One region of the Janthinobacterium sp. Mn2066 genome, then DNA from elsewhere that is predicted to be linked to it. Evidence: predicted binding sites of a transcription regulator. Region 1 holds the regulator's gene; each other region holds the start of a gene.
The links. The regulator FNR, encoded in region 1, switches genes on or off when oxygen is low (the NO sensors DNR and NnrR bind a similar motif). The targets are predictions, from matches to a motif close to TTGATNNNNATCAA.
Positions count from the first base shown of each region.

Region 2: ACL9RI_RS24180 (bacteriohemerythrin) is a predicted target of FNR. The motif match lies at 3,303-3,316, and genes of this name have one in related genera.
Region 3: ACL9RI_RS23735 (OmpW/AlkL family protein) is a predicted target of FNR. The motif match lies at 4,363-4,376, and genes of this name have one in related genera.

Region 1 is NZ_JBMOUF010000019.1:62,685-69,930, forward strand. Features, by position in the region: gene ccoG (cytochrome c oxidase accessory protein CcoG) at 1-965, shown strand, start outside; gene ACL9RI_RS26690 (FixH family protein) at 981-1,505, shown strand; gene fnr (fumarate/nitrate reduction transcriptional regulator Fnr) at 1,509-2,267, opposite strand; gene ACL9RI_RS26700 (response regulator) at 2,485-5,586, shown strand; gene ACL9RI_RS26705 (TOBE domain-containing protein) at 5,583-6,350, opposite strand; gene ACL9RI_RS26710 (sulfate/molybdate ABC transporter ATP-binding protein) at 6,405-7,088, opposite strand; gene modB (molybdate ABC transporter permease subunit) at 7,094-7,246, opposite strand, start outside.
Region 2 is NZ_JBMOUF010000014.1:120,380-127,625, reverse strand. Features, by position in the region: gene ACL9RI_RS24195 (sigma-70 family RNA polymerase sigma factor) at 1-231, opposite strand, end outside; gene ACL9RI_RS24190 (PepSY domain-containing protein) at 375-2,882, shown strand; gene ACL9RI_RS24185 (hypothetical protein) at 3,076-3,231, shown strand; gene ACL9RI_RS24180 (bacteriohemerythrin) at 3,391-3,783, shown strand; gene ACL9RI_RS24175 (hypothetical protein) at 3,859-4,668, opposite strand; gene ACL9RI_RS24170 (TonB-dependent siderophore receptor) at 4,929-7,172, shown strand; gene ACL9RI_RS24165 (nucleotidyltransferase domain-containing protein) at 7,173-7,246, opposite strand, start outside.
Region 3 is NZ_JBMOUF010000014.1:31,776-39,021, forward strand. Features, by position in the region: gene ACL9RI_RS23705 (GGDEF domain-containing protein) at 1-321, opposite strand, end outside; gene ACL9RI_RS23710 (DUF1987 domain-containing protein) at 325-723, opposite strand; gene ACL9RI_RS23715 (SiaB family protein kinase) at 746-1,303, opposite strand; gene ACL9RI_RS23720 (SpoIIE family protein phosphatase) at 1,374-2,600, opposite strand; gene fur (ferric iron uptake transcriptional regulator) at 2,804-3,241, opposite strand; gene ACL9RI_RS23730 (LysR family transcriptional regulator) at 3,408-4,304, shown strand; gene ACL9RI_RS23735 (OmpW/AlkL family protein) at 4,437-5,054, shown strand; gene ACL9RI_RS23740 (lysostaphin resistance A-like protein) at 5,201-5,911, shown strand; gene ACL9RI_RS23745 (gamma carbonic anhydrase family protein) at 5,949-6,491, shown strand; gene ACL9RI_RS23750 (DUF3144 domain-containing protein) at 6,522-6,827, opposite strand; gene ACL9RI_RS23755 (gluconokinase) at 6,898-7,246, opposite strand, start outside.

The sequences.
Region 1 (7,246 bases):
CCAAGAAAACCGCCAAGCATATGGCCTGGGGCGCCATCGCCCTGTGGACAGGTTTTACCTTTGTCGGCTACTTCACGCCGATACAGGAATTGGCGCATGAAGTACGCACGCTCAACTTCGGTCCCTGGGAATGGTTCTGGGTCTTGTTCTACAGCCTGGCCACCTATGGCAATGCAGGCTGGCTGCGCGAACAGGTGTGCAAATACATGTGCCCATATGCGCGTTTCCAGAGCGCCATGTTCGACCAGGATACCCTGATCGTCAGCTACGATGCGAAACGCGGCGAACCACGTGGTGCGCTGAACAAGAAAACCGCCAGTGGCGACGCCCAGCTGGGCGCCTGCATCGATTGCAGCCTGTGCGTGCAGGTGTGTCCGACCGGCATCGATATCCGCAAGGGCTTGCAATATGAATGCATCGGCTGCGCCGCTTGCGTGGACGCCTGCAACAGCGTGATGGACAAGATCAGGCGCCCGCGCGGACTGGTGCGCTACAGCACGGACCATGCACTGGCCAACAACTTTGATGCACGACAAATACGCCGCCGCGCCATGCGCCCGCGCGTGCTGGTCTACACCGCCATCCTGGCCCTGATCACCATCGCCGTCGGCAGTTCCTTGCTCTTGCGCACGCCGTTGAAACTGGACGTGATCCGCGACCGCGGTTCGCTGGGGCGCGAAGTGGAAGACGGCATGATCGAAAACGTGTATCGCCTGCAAATCATGAATACGTCGGAACAGCGCCAGACCTACCGCATCACGGTCGATGGCTTGCCCGGCTTGACCCTGCTCACGCGCGATGAAGTAACCGTCGAGCCGACGGAAACGCTGGCCTGGCCGATCCGCCTGCGCGCGCCGCACGGCGTGGGGGACAAAGGCTCGAACAAAATCGGCATTGCATTGACTTCGCTCGACGACGCCTCGCTGCATGTCCATGAAAAAGCGGTGTTTTTTGTACCGCGCTAAAGAAAAGGAAAAACCATGTCCCATCCCTCGCCGCTACAGGCGCCCGTCGCTCCCTGGTATAAGCACCGCTGGCCCTGGCTGCTGATGGTGGGCCCTGGATTGTCCGTCATCGTCGGCAGTGTCATGGGCTATATCGCCTTTACGCAACCCGACGCGCTGGTGGTGGGCGATTATTACAAGCAGGGCAAGGCCATCAACCAGGACTTGCGGCGCGATACAGTCGCCAGCAACCTGGCCATGGACACCCGCCTGGCCTATGACGTGGCGCAAGGCCGGCTGACGGGTTCCGTGCACAGCTTCGGCAAGGCTTACCAGGCGCCGCTGCAGCTGCACCTGGCGCACGCCACCTTGCCGGAAAAAGATATCCGGCTGCTGGTGCAGCCCGATGCACAGGGGAATTTTTCGGTAGCGTTGCCGATGCTGGAACGCAGCCGCTGGCAAGTGCTGGTGGAGAACGACAAGCGCGAGTGGCGCTTGTCGGGGATCTGGAGCTGGCCGGTGCAGCGCGCGATTACCCTGCGCGCCGACGAAGAGCTGTAAAACCTATTTGCAGTTGTCGGTACCGGCCGTAATGGCTTTCAACTTTGCTGGCTGCAAGATCTCGATCTCGCGGTTCGACACGCGCAGCCAGCCTTCCTTCTTGAATTTCGACAGCAGACGGCTGACGCTTTCGATGGTCAGCCCCAGGTAGTTGCCGATCTCTTCGCGCGACATGCGCAGCTGGAAATTGCTGCCCGAATAACCGCGCGCTTCGTAGCGCGAGGCCAGGTTGACGATGAAGGCGGCAAACCGCTGCGTGGCCTGCATATTACCCAACAACAACATCACGCTTTGCTCACGCGTGATTTCCTGGCTCATCATGCGGTGAAAATGGCGCAGCAGGGTCGGCATGTTTCCCAGCAATTGTTCCAGGCTGGAAAACGGGATTTCACACACTTCGCTGTCTTCCAGCGCCACCGCGTTGCAATGGTGGCGGTCGGCGCTGATGGCGTCCATGCCCAGCAGTTCCCCGGCCATCTGGAATCCCGTCACCTGCTCTTCGCCACCCGGATTGATCTGGTACGTCTTGAAGTGCCCCAGGCGTATTGCATACAGATTCTGGAATGCATCGCCGATGCGGAACAGCGAAGCGCCACGGGGCACCTTGCGGCGGCGGCCGATGATCTGGTCCAGGCGGTCCATGTCGCCCACATCCAGGCCCATCGGCAAACACAGCTGGTGCATGCTGCACGTCGAGCAGCGCGCGCGCAACGCCTCCACGGAAACCACGGGTGGAATAGGCGAAAGTAGCGCTTCAGTCATGTCTGTACCTTTTAGAAAAATGCAACATCAAGTTTACTGCATAGTACGTTGCCATGCGACAATTTCAGCGAAAAACAGTACAAATAGCGACATCCATCCTTTAATTATATGGCAACATCGTGGAACCTCGCTATAGCGCCGTACTCGCCAGCACCGCAATGCGAAAAGGCACAGGCTGATTGCTTGCCAAGCCAGGGTATTGATAGGAAAATAAATCATGAAACCTCTCGGCATCAAAGCAAAAGTCGCCCTGGCCACCAGCCTGACCTCGATCGCCATGATCGCCCTGGTCACCATGATCCAGGTGCAGCGCATGCGCGACGACTTCACCACCGTGCTGCTGAGCCAGCAAGCGGCGCTGGTCGCGCGCACGGCGGAGGAACTCGACGACAAGCTGCAGATGTTGCTCGACATCATCTCCCAGACGGCGCAGCACCAGCCCCCCGAACTGATGCAGAACGCCGGCCAGTTGCGCACCTACTATGAACAACGGGCCGTGCTGGCCCTGTTTGACGATGTGCTGGTGCTGGACAAGCAGGGCAAGGTGGTGGCCGACGTGCCCCAGGTTCCAGCGCGCAATGGCATCGATGTGACCGACCGCGACTACTTCAAGACGGTGATGCGCACGCGCCGCGCCATGATCACCGAGCCCATGCTGGGCAAGACCAGCCACCTGCCCATCGTGCAAATGGTCGCTCCCGTGCTCGATGGCCAGGGCGAGGTAGTGGGCATCGTGATCGGCGTCTTGCGCCTGTACAAGGACAATCTGCTGGGCCATCTGCGCCAGGCCAAGGTCGGCAAGAATGGCTATTATTTTGTCCTCACGCGCGACCCCGTGCCCCTGTATGTGCTGCACCCGGACACCAGCCGCCTGCTGCAGCCCCGTTCGCCAAACGCCAATCTGGCCACCACGCAATTGCTCAAGCAGGACGGCGAGGGCAGCATGATCAGCACCAATAGCCAGGGCGTGACGGCCGTCAACAGTTTCCAGCGCCTGAAATCGGTCAACTGGCTGCTGGCTGCCTCCTTGCCCGTCGATGACGCCTTCGAACCGTTCGACGGCGTGCTGTACCGGCTGGTGCTGTGGAGTATCTTCGCCTCGCTGCTGGCCGCCCTGGTGCTGGGCTGGGTAACCGTGCGTTTGCTGTCGCCGCTGGTGCGCCTGCGCGACACCTTGCTGGCCCTGCGCGTCAGCGGCAGCCGCTTTACGCCCATCCCGGTGCAGCAGCGCGACGAAATCGGCGAACTGACCGACGCCTTCAATGGCTTGATGAGCGAGCGCGAACGGCTGCAGCAGGAAGTCGAGGTGCGCGCCGGCGAGCTGGAACAGGAGCGCGACCGGGCCGAAGCGGCCAACCGCGCGAAGAGCGATTTCGTGGCCAATATGAGCCATGAAATCCGCACGCCCCTGAATGCCGTGCTGGGCATGGTGTATTTGCTGGGCAATACCCGGCTCGACACGGAACAGCGCAAATACCTGACCATGGTGCGCGTGGCGGGCCAGTCGCTGCTGGGCATCCTGAACGACGTGCTCGATTTCTCGAAGATCGAGGCGCGCCGCATGGACTTGTCGCCGATCGAATTCGACCTCGATGAGCTGATGAATACCCTGGCCACCACCATGACCATGAATGCCGGCGAAAAGGAGCTGGAACTGGCGATCGCCGTCGAACCGGACGTGCCGCGCCGCCTGGTGGGCGACGCCCAGCGGCTGCAGCAAATCCTCGTCAACCTGGCGGGCAACGCCATCAAATTTACGGAAAGCGGCGAAGTGGTGGTGGCCGTCAGCCTGGCGCAGGACGAACCGGGCCAGCAAAACCGTTCATGGCTGCGCTTCGAAGTGCGCGACACGGGCATCGGCATGACGGCCCAGCAGCAGGAACAGTTGTTTACCGCTTTCTCGCAGGGCGACCAGAGCATCACCCGGCGCTTCGGCGGCACGGGCCTGGGGCTGGCCATCAGCAAGCACCTGATCCACATGATGGGCGGTGAAATTGCCGTTACCAGCAGCGAAGGCAAGGGCAGCCGCTTCTGGTTCAGCGTGCCCTTCGACGTGCTGGCCCAGCCCGAGGCCGAACGGCGCACGCCGGCGCTGGGGCAGCTGCGCCTGCTGGTGGCCGACGACAACCGCACCAGCCGCGAGCTGATCGTCAAGCTGATCGAGGCCTGGGGCTGGAATGCCGACCAGGTCGATTCCGGTTTCGCCGCCATCGCGCTATACCGCGAACGGCTGGCCCAACAAGAACCGTACGATGTGGTGCTGGCCGACTGGCATATGCCGGTGATGGACGGCCTGGCCACGGCCAAGGCCATCCGCGAGGCGGCGACGGGCCAGCGCCAGCCCATCGTGGTGATGGTCAATGCCTTTGCCCGCAACCACCTGGAAGAAATCTCCAGCGCGGCCGAAGCGGACGTGGTGCTGATGAAGCCGATCACGGGCTCGAGCCTGTTCGACGCCCTGCACCAGGCCCTGAGCGCCAAGGACAATGACGGCGAAGCGCGACTGCATGCACAGCCCGCAGGCACGGCGCTGGCCGGCATGCACTTTTTGCTGGTCGAAGACAATCATTTGAACCAGGCCGTGGCACGCGGCATCCTGGAACACATGGGCGCCACCCTGGACGTGGTGGCCGATGGCTTGCAGGCGGTGGAACGGCTGCGCGCAGAAGCACTGCGCTATGACATCGTGCTGATGGACATGCAAATGCCCGTCATGGACGGCTTCAGCGCCACCCACATCATCCGCACGGAGCTGCGTTTGACCTTGCCCGTGATCGCCATGACGGCGGGCGTGCTGGCCTCCGAGCGCGAACGCTGCATGACGGCCGGTATCACCGACTTCATCGCCAAGCCGGTGGTGGTGGAAGAAATGATGGAAGTGATCACCCGCCACCTGCCGGCACGTCCCCATGCGCCCGTTCTGGAAAAAACCGCGGCGGCGCCGGTGGATGAAGACGTATTTTCCATGGCCCCCCTGATGCGCGTGATGGGGCACGACGCCAAGGGCAGGGGCGTCTTGCGGCGCATGGTGGAAGATGCGCTGAACAAGGGCATGACGCCCGTGCGCGAAGCCGAGACAGCCTTGCAGGAAAACCGCCACGGCGACGCCGCGCGCATCCTGCACGGCTTGCGCGGCTCCGTCGGCACCCTGGGCACCAAGCGTTTGATCCAGGCTGCGTTTGCCGCCGAAGAAGCGATCCATACGGAACGCCTGGATGAGGTGCCGGCGCTGCTGGCAAAAGTACGGGAAGAGCTGGAGCAGGTACTGGCAGCCGCGCGCGCGTGGCTGGCGCGGCTGCAGGATGAAGACTGGGCTTAGGCAGGTACGCCCAAAATCACGCTCGACGCTTTAAAGATCGCCGTCAGCTTGCCGCCTTCGGTAATCCCCAGGTCGCTGCTGCTTTGATTGGTGACAATCGCGGCGATGGTGCCGCCGCCGGGCAGGTCCAGCACTACTTCCGTATTCACGGCGCCCGTCTGCACGCGGGTCACGCTGCCCGTCAGCTGGTTGCGGGCCGAGAAGCGGGCGCCTTCGCTGTCGGCCACCAGGATCACCGAGGACGCCTTGATCAGCGCGAACGCTTCCACGCCCACGGCCAGGCCCAGGCTTTCGCTGCTGTCGCGCGTGACGATGGCGACGATGTGTTGGCCGCCCGGCAGTTCCAGCACGACTTCATCGTTGACGGCGCCCGTCTTGAGCTGGGCAACCTTGCCCAGGAATTGATTGCGCGCGGTAGTTTTCATGGCCATTCTCCGTATGAGTAAAAGATCGTCGGCGATGCCTTCCGCCTGGCTGCCCAGCTGGCGCAGATAGCGTGCATGCTCGCGTTCGATGATACGGAAATTGTCGACCAGCTGGCGCCCGCGCGGCGTCAAACGCGTGCCGCCGCCGCCCTTGCCGCCCGTCAGGCGCTCGACCAGCGGTTCGCCGGCCAGGTTGTTCATGGCGTCGATCGCGTCCCAGGCCGCCTTGTAGCTCATCTTGACGGCCTTGGCGGCCTGCGTGATCGAGCCATGTTCGGCGATGGCGCCCAGCAGTTCCACGCGGCCCGTGCCACCCAGGTTTTCGCCGCCCACCGTCATCCATACCGAGCCTTGCAGGCCGATTCCTGCTGTTTTATCCGCTACATTATCCAATTAGGCCGCCTTATTCTCTGCACTATCGATCTGGCCGTCGCGCAGGTAAAGCACATGTTCGCCCAGGATGCGTGCGTCTTCCGGATCGTGGGTGATCAGGATGATCGGCACTTCCAGGCGCTGCTGCCACTGGCTCAGCTCCAGGCGCATTTTGACACGCAGGGCAGGGTCGAGGGCGGCAAACGGTTCATCGAGCAGCAGGGCGGCCGGATCGGATACCAATGCCCGCGCCAGCGCCACCCTTTGGCGCTGGCCGCCAGACAACTCATCGGGATACTGGTGCGCCAGTTCCTGCAAATGAAACGCGTCGAGCCACTGGTCGACTTTTTCCAGTTTGGTGCGCGCACGCGGATTGAACCAGCCCCGGCGCAGGCCAAAACCCACGTTCTGGCGCACCGTCAGGTGGGGAAACAGCGCGTAGTCCTGGAACAGGTACGCCACGTTGCGCTGCTGCGGCGCCAGGTTGATGCCGGCGGCGGAATCGAACAGGGTGCGGCCATTCAGGCGGATATGGCCTTCGCTGGGCGTAAACAAGCCGGCGATCGCCTTCAAGGTCATGCTCTTGCCGGCGCCGGACGGGCCGAACACGGCGATGCGCTGGCTACTGGAGGTGCATTGCACGTGCAAATTAAAACTGCGTTTGCCGGAGCGCAGGGTTGCGCGGATGTCGAGGTCGAGTTGCATAGGCTTTATTTGTGAACGATGCGCCCCGGCGCCAATCGGCCAGCGGCCAGCAGCACCACGATGCAGACGGCAGACGTGATCAGCACCAGCATGTTGGCGGCATCATCCTGGCCCGCCTGCACCGCTTCATACACGGCCACCGACAGGGTTTGCGTCTT
Region 2 (7,246 bases), on a different contig from region 1:
GGCGCGCGGTTCGCGCAGGCTGTCGGCCGACTGGGTGGCCAGCATGCGCACGAACGTGTCTTGCGCCAGGTCGGCCGCGCCATCGCGGCAACCAAGCTTGCGCCACAGCCATTGATACAGCCAGCCATGGTGGCTGCTATATAAATTGGCAAACGCGGCGTTGGGAGACAGGGCGATGGACACGGCAGGGGCAGATAAAGAAAATGATAGGCGAATGAGAATGATTTTCATTTTCACACATAATTGGCGGATTGTAAATTACTCCTATTGAGAATGAGAGATGATTTGCGAATGGTTCTCATTTGCGATACTATGCGCGACTCAGCCTGGCCTGCGCCGTGGCAGCTTCAAATAGAACAATTGAAAGCCGATCGATGAATACCGCCTCCACCGCCGCCAGCCTGCCCTCCGCCCGTGCCAGCGATAGCGTCCCCTTGGCCACCGTCCAGCCAGAAACGCGCCAGCGTACGGCGCGGTGGAACTGGACCTGGAAGCAGGTCTGGTTCCAGCTGCACTGGCTGATCGGCATCACGGCCGGCACGGTGCTGGTGATCATCGGCCTGAGCGGCGCCACCCTGGCGTTCAAGGATGAAATCCTCGATCTGCTCAACCCTGGCGTGCGCCATGTCACGGTGGAAAACAAGGCCGTGCTGACGCCGGCCCAGCTGAGCCGGATCGCCGAACGCGAACACGGCCAGAAAGTGGCCTCCATCACCATGTATGCGCAAGCGGGCGCCGTGCCGCGTCTGTTCTTTGCGCCCAAAGAGGGCCAGCGCCGCGGCGAGTCGATCTACATCCATCCTTATACGGGCGCGACCCAGCCAGCGCTGCAAGGCGCGGAATTCTTTGAATGGACGGAGTCCTTGCACCGCTGGCTGCTGCTGCCGCGCGAACCGGGCCGCAAGGTGGCCGGCGCGCTGGCCCTGTGCCTGCTGGGCCTGGCATTGTCGGGACTGTACCTGCGCTGGCCGCGCCGTCCGCTGGACTGGCGCACCTGGCTCACGTTCGATCCGGCACTGAAAGGCCGCTCCTTCCTGTGGAATCTGCACGCCGTGGCCGGCACCTGGTGCTTGCTGGTGTATCTGGCGCTGACCATCACCGGCATTTACTGGAGCTACGACGTGGTGCGCGACAATATCGACGCCTGGGCCGGCAAGCCGCCGCGCGAAGCGCCCGCGCAAGCTAAAAAAGGCCCGCCCAAAGTCAAAAAGCCAGCGGAAGCGGTCGATGTCAGCGTGGCCTGGGACGCCTTCCAGCACAAGGCCGGCGCCTGGACCCTGGCCACCGTGCGCATGCCGGTGCGTGCTGGCGACGCCGTGCAAGTAACCTGGCTGGCCGCCGACGCGCCGCATGAACGCGCCCGCAATACCATGGCATTGAAAGCAGACGATGGCAGTATCACCAAGGATGAACGCTACGGCCAGCAGGCGCTCGGTTCGCGCCTGGTCAGCATTATTTATCCGCTGCACATGGGCACGTATTTTGGCTTGCCAGGCCGCATCATCATGCTGCTGGCCAGCCTGGGACTGCCCCTGTTCGCCATCACCGGCTGGATGTTGTACCTGGGCCGCCGCAAGGCCAAGCGGGCGGTGCAGGCGCAGCGCGCCATGCTGGGCGCCGCTGCACCGGCCTGCGCAGGCGCCGGCTTGCCGACCCTGGTGGCCTACGCCAGCCAGTCGGGCCAGGCCGAACGCCTGGCGCTGGAGAGCGCACGCGCCCTGCAACAGGCGGGCGTGCCGGTGGACGTGCGCTCGCTCGATCAACTGACCCCGGCGCAACTGCGCCAGTATGAACGGGCGCTGATCGTTGCCAGCACCTTTGGCGAAGGCGAAGCGCCAGACGGCACGCGCCGTTTTGCGCGCCTGCTGCAAACGGGCAAGGACACCCTGGCCAGCCTGGAATTCGGCTTGCTGGCCCTGGGCGACCGCCATTACAGCCAGTTCTGCGGTTTTGGCCACGCGCTCAATACGCAGTTGCTGGGCCTGGGCGCCACGTCCCTGTTCCCGCTGATCGAAGTGGACAAGCACGACCCTGCTGCGCTGGCGTTGTGGTCGCAAGCCTTGGCGCAATGCAGCGGCAGTCCGATCGACGCCATCGTGGTACAGGAAACTGCCTCGTACGCGACCTGGCGTTTGACGCGCCGCGTGCTGCTCAATCCGGGCAGCCAGGGCGGCCAGCTGTATGAGATCGCCCTCGCCGGCCCGGCCGGCGCCAGCTGGGAAGCCGGTGCGCTGGCGGAAATCGTGATACCTGGCGGCGACGAGCAAGCTCACGCGCCGCGCAGCTATTCGCTGGCGTCCTTGCCCGGCGATGGCGAAATCCAGTTGCTGGTGCGCCAGCAGCGCCATGACGGCCTTGAGAATGGCGGTTATGGCATCGCTTCGGGCTGGCTCACGCATTACGCCCCTGTCGGCAGCGAATTGTCATTACGCCTGCAAGCCAACCCCGCCTTCGCCCCCGCGCTGGACGACGTGCCGTGCATCTACCTGGGTAACGGTTCGGGCCTGGCCGGCCTGCGTTCGCACTTGCGCGCCCGCAAGGAAGCGGGCCTGGCCCGCAACTGGCTGATCTTTGGCGAGCGCCAGCAAGCGGCCGACAGCATTTGCGCCACCGAGCTGGAGGGCTGGCAGAACGAGGGCCACCTGGCGCGCCTGGACCGCGTCTTTTCACGCGATGGCACGGCGCAAAAATACGTGCAGGATTGCCTGCGCGCCAATGCGACCGAATTGCACGCCTGGCTGGCGGACGGCGCCATCGTCTACGTCTGCGGCAGCCTGCAAGGCATGGCGGCCGGCGTCGATGCCGTCCTGCTGGAACTGCTGGGCCAGGATGGACTCGATGCGCTGATGGCCGAGGGACGCTACCGCCGCGACGTGTATTAGAAAACACCTCGCAAAACCTGCTGCGCGTCGATTTTGCAAGGGGTTGTTAAGCAACAGGCTATATTGCGGCAGCGCAACACAGCATTCTGTTGACGTTTACATCAGGCGCACTACACTGAAGACGTGGTAAGAAGTTGGGAATGACCGGCAAGCGACGCATACCGTGCCACTGCCGGCAAACCAGGAGACGATCATGTTGACGCTTAAAGTGCTGGCCTGCCTTGCCCTGTCTGCGCTGATGCTCGTGCCCGTGATACTGCGCGGCCCCCTGCAAGGCCAAATCGTCCAGAACATCCCCATCCCGAATGTCGATGCCCACGCCATGTGGAGCCGCTGGCCACAGCGCTAACCGGACATCGTCATGCGTGGCGGATAAGACAGGCTGAATATCCATCAGCCTGCCTGGTATCCATCACACCTTTGATATAGATCATAGTTTTATGTGTATCCGAGACGCACACTGATATGGCTCAGTCAGCATCATGATGAACCCAAGCAGGAGCCTGTCATGGACACGTGGAACGAAGAAATGGCGCTGGGACTGCCCGCCATCGACGAGGCGCACGCAGCGCTGTTTTCAGCCATCGCGCACCTGGCGCAACTGGACGACCAGCAATTCGGCACTGCCTTTCGCGACCTGATCGCGGCCGTAGAGCGTGACTTTCGCGAAGAAGAAGACTTGATGGAGGGCATCGGTTTTCCCGCCTTGCCCAATCATCGCGAACAGCATGCGCGCATGCTGTGCAGCTTGCATCACGCCTGGGCGGCGGTCGATGAAGGCGATCTGGCGCAAGGCCGCCACGCCCTCGCCTTGTTGCCGCAATGGCTGCTATTTCACCAGGCCACCATGGACGTGGCCCTGGCGGCAGCGCTGGAACTCACGCAGCAGCATGGTCACTGAGGCTCCCCGGACCCAGCGAGTCTGACAATGGCCAGGCAACGTTAACGCGGCCGTGGCCATTCCCTCAGGCTCGCGCTACAACAGCAAGACGGTGGTCTGCTCCGGCAAGACCATGCGGTAGTGGCCCGGATATTTATCCTCGCCATCGAATATCTTGCAAAATACGGGCATATTGATATCGTTGACAGCTGGCTCGTTCATCGGCAAGGTGGCGATCAGCTGTTCGCCCTCCACCAGTTGCAAGGCGCTGCCCTGCTCGGCCGTGCAGAATGCCAGCGATTGCACTTCCTTGGCGAACGGTTTTTTATACCATGGCGTGATGGCCCGCACGGCGCGCTTGGCGTCATGCAAGACTTGCGCTATCCGCGTGACGTTCCACGCATCCTGGCCGACAGCCGGCTGGATCACCATGCTGGCCGTCAGTTCGCCCTTTTCCTTGTTCACCAGAAAGATTCCATCTTGCGCCGCAACATCGGCGTTCAAGGGCACGACAAACACGCCGCCGTCAGACACCTTGACCGGGATCGGTGCGCCATTGCCCTTCAAGGCCACGCGCACGTCGCTGATGGTGGCGTTCAATTTGGCCGGGATCAGGCGCAAGGCCATGACCACGCTGCCTTTTGAGACTTCCCATACTTTCTTGGCCGTCTGATAGCTTTCTTCATAAGCAGTGAAACGCACGCGCGGCGCCTTCGCATCGCTGGTCGCCGTGACCGTCACGGTTTGCGGCGCCGTTTCCGGCGCCTCCTGCTGCGGCGCTTGCACGGCGGCAGGCGTACTGTCCAGCGGGACGGCAGATGGCACGGGCGGCGGCGCCTCGTGCTGCTGGGCATGGCCCAGCAACACGACACAGCACAACCCGGCACCCGCGATCCATGTACGCATGCATTTCTTTCTTCGTAAGAATATTTTTACCTGCCAGCATTATGGCAGAAGCACAAAAAATCCGTTCAGCTCCCTTTCTGCGGCCAGCATCCCAGGGATACACGTACTTGCTTAATGAAACAATAAGAAGTATATTGATAATGATTCTTATTCACAAATTGTGAAGATCACCACACAGCGCATCAACTCCAAGCCAGACTTCAGGGCGCCGCAGCCCTCCAGCAAACGAGACAGGAAATCACCACACAGCCAGGAAAATAATGCCTTCGACGTCGACACCCGTTCCACATTTCACCATTCCCTCGTCCCACCTCCGCCTGCGTCCCCTGCCCCGCTTGCTGCACCTGACCCTGCTGGGCATCGCCGCCAGCAGCCTGTGCGCACACGCGGCCGGCGCCGATCACGACGTCACCATGCCAGCCGTCACCGTTACGGGCCAGGGACCGGCCGCCACGGAAGGCACGGGTTCCTATACGGCCGGCGAAATGCGCAGCGCCACGCGCATGGATTTGTCTCTGCGCGAAACCCCGCAATCGGTCAGCGTCATCACGCGCCAGCTGCTGGACGACCTGGGCGCCGTGCGCCTGGACCAGGCGCTGGCGCAAACGACAGGCATCCAGGTAGGCCAGAATGACACGGAACGCACGACATTTTACGCGCGCGGTTTCGGCATCAACAACCTCCAGGTCGATGGCATGCCACGCGGCGGCAATGCGCCGCTGCAAGACACTATCCTGTATGACCGCATCGAAGTGGTGCGCGGCGCCACCGGCCTGATGGGCGGCACGGGCGATCCGTCGGCCACCATCAACATGGTGCGCAAGCGCCCCACGAAAGCCTTCCAGGGCAGCGCCGGCCTGATCGCGGGCCGCTGGGACGACCAGCGCGTGGAAGCCGATATCTCCACGCCCCTGAACCAGGATGGCAGCGTGCGCGGCCGTGCCGCCCTGGCCAAACAGCGGCGCGATTCCTACCTGGACATGTACCATGAGCGCAAGACGGTGGGCATGGCCATCCTGGAGGCGGACTTGCGCCCTGGCACCCTGCTCACTTTTGGCGCTGATTTCCAGGACAACACGCCGACCGGCGCCACCTGGGGCGCCGTACCCTACTGGAATGCCGATGGCAGCCTGGCCCAGATGCCGCGCAACACCAGTTTCACGACGCCGTGGAGCACCTGGGCCAACAAGCAGCATACGATTTTCACCTCGGTCGACCAGCGCCTGCCCGGCAACTGGACCGTGCACCTCGGTTATGCCCACACGGAAAGCAGCAACCGCACTACCGTCGCCTATGCGGGGGCGGGCTACCCCAACCCGGCCACGGGAACAGGCATGCGCCTGTGGACAGGCGCCTGGGGCGAGGGCAAGACGGACAATGATAATGTCGATGTGTATGCCAGCGGGCCATTCACCTTGCTGGGACGCAAACACACGGCCATCATCGGCTGGAATGGCGGCAACCAGCGGGCGCGCTCGCTCGGCGGCGAAGCCGAAATCAATTACCCGGCGCAGATTCCCGATTACCGCAGCTGGACCGGCAATATTCCGCGCCCCATCTTCCACCCGGACGGTTCCCGCAGCGAAACGGTAACGCGCCTGGCGGGCGGCTATGTTGCCACCCGGCTGAGCCTGGCCGATCCCTTGCATGTGATCGTCGGCGCGCGCAACAGCACCTACCGCACGGACACGCGCAACTACGATACGCAAGGCAAATTCATCGACACCAGCGACTTTGCCGAAACGCGCAATGAAGTCACGCCCTATGTGGGCGCCGTATTCGACATCAACAAGCAATATTCGCTCTATGCCAGTTTCACGCAGCTGTTCAATCCGCAAACCAGCAAGGACCGCAACAACAAGTTTTTACCACCGGAAACGGGCGACAATGCCGAACTGGGTCTCAAGGGAGAATTTTATGACGGCAAGCTGAACGCCTCGGCCGCCCTGTTCCACACCAGGAAAAAGAACCTGGCTGAACTGGACCGCACGGTGCCGCCCGGCTTCCTCTTGCCCGATGGCGGCCAGGCCATGGTGGCCAATGGCGACGGCATCACGGCCAAGGGCGTTGAATTCGACCTGTCCGGCCAGCTCACGCCCGCCTGGGAAGCGAACGGCGGCTACACCTATCTGCATGCAGCCGAGGCCGATGGCCGGCGCGCCGCCACCAACCAGCCACGCCATCTGCTGCGCCTGGCCACCAGCTACCGTTTCGATGGCGCCTTGCACGGCTTGCGGGCGGGCGCCAGCATGACGGCGCAAAGCGCAACTTACAGCGAAGCCTGGTATGGCCGGCCGCCAACAGGGGCGACGACGAATATCCCGCAAGGCGCGTACGCGCTGTTCAACCTGATGGGCAGCTACGCTATCGGCAAGCATGCCAGCGTGCAGCTGAACGCCAACAACCTGCTGGACAAAAAGTACTACCGCAACGTGGGCTTCTTCGACGGCGTGTTCTGGGGCGAACCGCGCAATATCAGCCTGGCCGTGCGCAGCGCCTTTTAATCAGTCCAAATCACTGCGCCAGTGCGCAGGCGCCGGCAGGCTGTGTCCGTGAAGCAAGGGACCACCGACCGGCG
Region 3 (7,246 bases), on a different contig from region 1:
CGCATGTTCGATCACGGCACCGCGGTTCAGGGCGCCCGTCAGCGGATCGTGCGTGGCGCGGTATTCCAGCTGGCCGGCCAGCTCCTGCAATTGCCGGTTCAGCTGATTCATGTCGCGCTCGGCGCGGTCGCTGCGGCGTATCAGCCGGCGCGTTTCACGCATCAGGCGCTCATAGTGGAGTATCAGCTCGCCGAGCACGCGCCGCTGTTCCGCGCCGGGCGCGCTCACATCGGCATGCATGCTGCGGGCGGCCGCCAGCGCCGCCGCTTCCACGGTGAACAGGTCGGGTTCCAGGCTGGCCTCGGACATCGGTGTTCCCATGCCTTAGCTGCTGCGCACGGGATGGTCGCAGAAATCGAGCGCCGTGAAGTCGAGCTGCAATTCCTGGCCGAATTCCAGGATGGTGTCGTCGTCTTCGTCGTGGTACCAGTTCAGGCGCACGTGGTTGCCGTCGATGGCCGCCTGGTTCAGGATATCGAATAGGGTGAACAGCATCTTGGTGCTGGAGCTGTTGAAATAGGCCAGCGAGACATTGACGCTGATTTCCGCCTCGCGGCAGCTTTCCAGGTAGCTGCGCACGGCGGCGATCAGCGGGCCATAGAAGGCGGCGGCGTTTTCCGGATAGGACTCGCCCTTGATCGACAGGGTGTGCTGCTCGAAGCGGAAATCGATTTCGGGCGAACTCGGGGTCGCGGTGATGAACAGTGGTGACGGTAATTGCATATGCTTTCCTGAGTCGGCTCTTTCAAATGATGGCTTTGATGCAGAAGATGGTGCTGCCCGGTTCCTGCGCGTCCTGGGCGAATTCGAATTCCAGCGGTTCGCTGGCGTCGCGCGCCATGGTCAGGAAACCCAGGCCGGCGCCCTTGCTGTCGGTTGGGGTATCTTCGCGCAGGGCGCGCTTGTAGGCCAGGCGGATATCTTCCATGGTCATGGTGTGCAGCGGTTCGAGGCGCGTGCGGATTTTTGCCACGTTGTCGGTCGAGACGGGATTGGCGCACAACAGGAAAAAACTGTCGCCGCTGGTGCCGATGCAAAACGAACCGCGCCGCATCTGCTGGTCCAGCTGCGCATCGGGCGTCAGGCTGTCCGACGAGTAGTGCATGATGTTTTGCGACATCTCGATAAAGGAAGAAAAAATCCGCCGCCGCGTGGGACCGGCCGCACCGGCCGTATCGAGCCGGGCCTTGATGGTTTCGGAAATCGCGCTGACCACGTGCTGCGAAAAGTAGCCCACGTAAAAAAAGATGATATTGCGCTTGCGCGCCACATCCCAAAACTCGTTGAATTCTTCGTACAGCACGTCAGTGCTCCTGGCTGGCCGGTAACCGGCGTGATGTGGATGAAAGGCCTGAAGACGGGCTACAGGCGGCCTATAGGCGAAAACAGAAAAAGGTCAGGTCGTCGCGGCGCGGCTGCGCGCCTTGCCAGGCGGCGATGTCGTGCAGCAGCGCCGCCGCCACCTCGCTGGCAGGGGCAGCGCGGCGGGCCAGCAGTTGCTCGCGCATGCGCCGCTTGCCATAGGCGATGTCGCGGCTGCCGCCGATCTGGTCGAGCAAGCCATCGGTGGTGATGAACAGCAGGCTGCCCTGCGGCGTGTCGAGCGTCTCGTTGTGCCAGCAATAGCCGGCCGGCGTGTCGACATAACCGACGCCCATGCGCGCGCCGTCGATGGCGCGCACCGCATCGTCAGCTCCGTCGCCAGGCATGACCTGGTACAGCGTCAGTTTCGCCCCCGCGAAACGCAGGCTGGCGCTGGCCGTGTCATAGCATAAAAAGGCGCAATCCATGCCGTCGTTCGACCCGGTGGCGCTGCCATCCTGCCCCAGCAGGGTCTTGATGGCGCGGCTGACGGCGCCGATCAGGGCGGCCGGGTCATGCGGCCCCAGTTCGCGCAGGGCCTGGTTCAGCGCAGAGGAAGCGATCAGGGTCATGAAGGCGCCCGGCACGCCATGCCCGGTGCAGTCGGCGATGGCGGCAAACCAGCCGCCTGCATGGCGCTCGAAAAAATAGAAATCGCCGCCGACCACGTCGCGCGGCTGCCATTCCAGGTGGGCGTCGGGCAGGGTGGCGGACAGCTCAGCGCTTGATGTGCGCAGCAGGGCGCGCTGGATTACGCTGGCGTAATCGATGCTGTGCATGATCTGGCGGTTTTTCTCGGCCTGCATGGTGGCCACCACGTTCATCAGCTGCAAACCAAAACCCACGCCGGCCAGCGCGCCGTCTTCGGTGATGATGAAGCCATCGGCCAGCGCCTTTTCGCCCGCTTCCACGGCACGGAAGGTGAGGTCTTCGATGCTCATGGCGGCGTCGACGATCAGCGGTTCCTTGTCCATGAAGGCGATGCAGCTCTTCTTGCCATACACCTCGTGATAGAAGGGCTTGGACATCTGCGACATGAAGATATTGCGGCTGATCAAGCCGATCGGCCGCTGCTGTTCCGTCACGGGCAAGCTCATCATGTCGCGCCGTTCCGTGAACAGTTCCAGCACGTCGAAATTGCTGGCGTCGGCCTGCACCGACTCGGTGGCGATGCACAGGTCGGCCGCCACGGAAGAGCGATAACGGGGAAGATGCAGACGAGAGGCGTTGAACTCCACAGGCGGCTACCTTTACATGACGGTCGGTGCCCTGTTGCCGCTACTGCAATGCGACTGGCAAAAAGGCAATATCACCATGGTAGCCGCTGAATGTGACAGCTTGATTACCAGCCGCTGTAGAGTGTGTCAAAAACGCATGAAAGATGGATGCTTGGCAAGACTGGGCTTGCCGGATTGTGCATCTGTCTGTTCTTCAAACGTGGTCAGACCTTGCGTGGAGGAATTTTCTTTGCCGTGCAGTCGGCGCAGGTGCCGTACAGCGACAACGCATGTTCGTGCAGCACGAAACCGCGCTCGGCGGCGATTTCATTTTGGCGCAGCTCGATGCTTTCATCGACGAATTCATCGACCTTGCCACAGCCCGTGCACACCAGATGGTCGTGGTGCTGGCCTTCATTGAGTTCAAACACGGCGTGGCCCGATTCAAAGTGGCGGCGGAACAAAATGCCCGCTTCGGCAAACTGCATCAGCACGCGGTAGATGGTGGCCAGGCCCACGTCGATTTTTTCGGCCAGCAAGAGCTTATAGACATCGTCCGCACTCAGATGCTTGATCGACCCTTCCTGAAACAGCTGCAAGATCCGCAAGCGGGGGATGGTGACTTTCAAGCCTGAATCCCGCAGTTCCCTCAATATATCCATATCTCCAGTTCCTTTTATGATCGCCTATGCTTGGCAATATATTATATCGCAAATGATAATCATTACCATTCTCATTTGTTCTGTGTGGCGTAAATTTGTTGCCATAACTGGAAAGGCATAAGTGATATCGCTACACTGTGCAGTAACGACAAACAATGGGATAGATATGGACCGATTTGATGCGATGCGGATATTTACGCGCATTGTGGAACTGAACAGTTTTACGCAGGCGGCCCATGATCTGGGTTTTCCCAAGGCGACGGTGACGCATGCGATCAAGCAACTGGAAGCGCGGCTGCGCGTGCGGCTGCTGCACCGGACCACGCGCCAGGTGACGGCCACGCTCGATGGCGAAGCGTATTACCAGCGCTGCGTGCGCCTGCTGGCGGACCTGGAAGAGACGGAAAATGTGTTTTCGGCGGCCGTGCAGCAGCCGGCCGGGAAGTTGCGCATCGATATGCATAGCACCCTGGGCATGCATTTCGTGATGCCCGTGCTGGACCAGTTTTGCGCCCGCTATCCGCTGATCGAGCTGGAAATCGGCATGGGCGACCGCCTGGTCGATCTGGTGCGCGAAGGCGTCGATTGTGTCTTGCGGGTGGGGGTGTTGACGGACTCGTCCATGGTGGCGCGCCGGGTGGCGCTGCTGGAGCAAGTGACCTGCGCCAGTCCCGCCTACCTGGCTGCGCACGGCATGCCGCAGACGCTGGACGACTTGCAGGGCCACCGCGCCGTCAATTTCTTTTCCGCCCACACCGGCAAGCTGTGGCCCTTCGAATTCAAGGCTGATGGCCAGCTGCATAGCCTGGAATTGCCGGGCACCGTCTCGGTCAATAATGCCGATGCATATCACGCCTGCTGCCGCGCGGGCATGGGACTGATACAGGCGCCCCGTTATCACCTGGAGAAATCGATTGCTATTGGCGAACTGTGCGAGGTCTTGCCTGCCTTGCGTCCCGATCCCATTCCCGTTTCCGTGATGTACCCGCATCACCGGCAACTGTCGTCCCGGGTGCGCGTGTTTGCCGATTGGCTGGCCAGCCTGTTTGCCGGTGTGCATTGAGCCGCTTTTTGACTTAGGTAAAGGAAAAAATCCCTCTGTGATCGTCATCGGGCGCTATTTGATGTGGATCAAAGTTTTTGCTGCACTGCACTTTTAGACTGCACAGCGTTACTTAACGACAGAGAGAATGAAATGAACAAGTCCGCAACTGCAGCAGCACTCGTCCTGGCCGTCCTCGGCGCTTACGCCGGCAATGCAATGGCCGAGGAAAGCCCGTGGCTGGTCCGCGTCCGCGCCGTGCATATCGATCCGGCCGACAAGTCTGCTCCGATCGGCGGCGTGGGCGCATCCGACCGCTTGCATGTCAGCAGCAAGACGATTCCTGAAATCGATATCTCGTATTTCTTTACCCCTAATATCGCTGCCGAGCTGATCCTGACCTATCCGCAAAAACATGACGTCACGCTCGACGGCAACAAGATCGGCACCTTCAAACACTTGCCGCCTACCTTGTCCCTGCAATACCATTTCACGCCGGAAAAACAGTTCAGCCCTTACGTGGGGGCGGGCGTGAACTACACCACCATGTCGGGCGTCAATCTGCTGGACGGCGCCGGCCGCCTGGAGCACGACAGCTGGGGCCTTTCCTTGCAAGCGGGCGCTGACTACAAGTTCGACAAGAACTGGTCGCTGAACTTCGACGTCAAGAAAGTGCAGATCCGCAGCGATGTATTTATCTCGGGCGCCAAGGCCAGCGAAGTCAAGGTGGATCCATGGCTGATCGGCGTGGGCGTGGGTTACCGCTTCTAAGCAATTCTCGCTGTGATGGAATCCGGCTCACGCAGCCGGATTTTTTTCGCCTATTTGTTTTACCTCCGCATACAATTGCTGCCGTCGTGTCCATTGGCACTTTTACATGCATTTCCCTTTTGATGATGCCTGAACTGCAGTCCCTGATGCAATATCTGCTGGCCATTACGCCCGCGTTTCTCGTCTGCGCTGCCTTGCTGCTGGCCGTGCCGCGCCAGTTGCCGCTGTTGCGGGTGCTGGTGCACATCCTCTTCTTTGTGCTGGCGCGCGATGCGATGACAGTCCATGGTTACTGGCAGGTGGCGGCCGGCGGCTTGCGCTTTACGGCGCCGCCCATGATCTTGCTGGCCTTGGGCGCCCTGTCGCTGGGGCTGATGGCTGGAATTTGCAGCCTGGAAAAAGAGATGCGTGCCGGCATCCGTTGGGCAGGGAAGGGCTGCGCCAGCTCTGCCGCCTGGGGCCTGGCCGGCGCAGCGCTGGTGGCGGTGTTGGCCATGATGTTGAAAGCGCTGGCCGGCGTGCCATCCTTGCCACCCGTCGGCACCTCTTTGTTGCCGCTGTTGCTGGTGTTTTCATTGGCCGCCAACTGTTATGAAGAACTGCTGTTTCGCGGTTTGCTGCAGCAGCAGTTACAGGAACACATGCCGGCCGTGCGCGCGGCGCTGGTGTCGGGCCTGCTGTTCGGCCTGTGCCACGCTTTCCTGGCCACTACCGTCACGCAGGTGGGCGCGCCCATCCTGGTGTTTACCGTGATCGAAGGCGTGGTGGCGGGACTGGTATATCGTCGTGCCGGCTTGCTGGGTGCGGCGCTGGCGCATGGCCTGGCGATCTTTGCGCTGGCGGCCGGCTGGGTGTAATACTGTGGGTTTTATTTTAGTCTGAAGCGAGAAAACCATGCCTCTGAGTTCTTACCTGAATACCCGTCCCGTGGTGGGCGAGCGCGTCTACCTGCACGGTACGGCGCAAGTGATCGGCGATGTACAGATCGCCGACGATTGCTCGATCTGGTGCAACAGCGTGCTGCGCGGCGACGTCAACCGCATCGTCATCGGCGAGGGCAGCAATGTGCAAGACTTTTCCATGGGCCACGTGTCGCACAAGAGCGCGTCCAAGCCCGAGGGTTCGCCCTTGACGATCGGCAAATACGTGACCATCGGCCATTCCGTGATCTTGCACGGCTGCACCATCGGCGACGAATGCCTGATCGGCATGGGCAGCATCGTGATGGATGATGTGGTGGTGGAGAAAAACGTGATGCTGGGCGCCGGCAGCCTGGTCTCGCCGGGCAAGGTGCTGGAAAGCGGCCATTTATACGTGGGCCGGCCGGCCGTGAAAGTACGCGCCCTGACGGAAGCCGAGATCGCCTACCTGCGTTATTCGGCCGAGCACTATGTGCGCGTCAAGAATAATTACCTGGCGGGCAAGGACGACGCCTGACGGCAGGCGCCGGTGTCCTTGGGCGGGGGATTAACCCTTGGGAGCGGCTGCCGGATCGGTATATTTGGCGAAGTTGGCGATATAGTCGTTGAAGTTATCGTTTAGCATGCGCTTGTATTGCTCGGTGAAAAAGGCGACGGCATCGTCTTTTTCCTGCTGCATCTTGACCGGGTCATTGGTCTTGCTGGCGATCAGGAACGCGTTGAAGCGGGCGGCGGCATACAGCAGCGAGGTGGCTACTTCATTCCCCGTGTTGTGCTCGCATTGCTGATTGGCCACGGCGATGATCTGGTCGGCCCGTTCCCAGAATTCGGGGCCCGTTCTTGGTGTGCTCATACGACTCCTCATGAAATTGCATGCCAGTCTACACAGCGGACCACGGGCTGTCCAGCCGCCAGGACGGGCCTCACGCCGTTCGCAGCAGTTGTTTCACGAGCTCATCAGGCGCCTGGCGGAAATCGAGCACGAGGCCGGCCTCGTCCGCCTGCAGCGGCTGCAAAGTCTGCAACTGGCTGTCCAGCAGGCTGGCCGGCATGAAATGCTGCCGCTCCTGCATGCGCTGCAGCAGTATCTCGCGCGGACCGTCGAGATGGGCGAAGCGCAGGCCAGGGTCACCCTCGCGCAAGAGGTCGCGGTAGGCGCGTTTCAGGGCGGAGCACGAGACGACCAGGCCTATGCCTTGCGCGCGAGCACGCGCGATGCGGTCGCGCAAGGCGGCCAGCCAGCCGGCCCGGTCGGCATCGGTCAGCGGCACG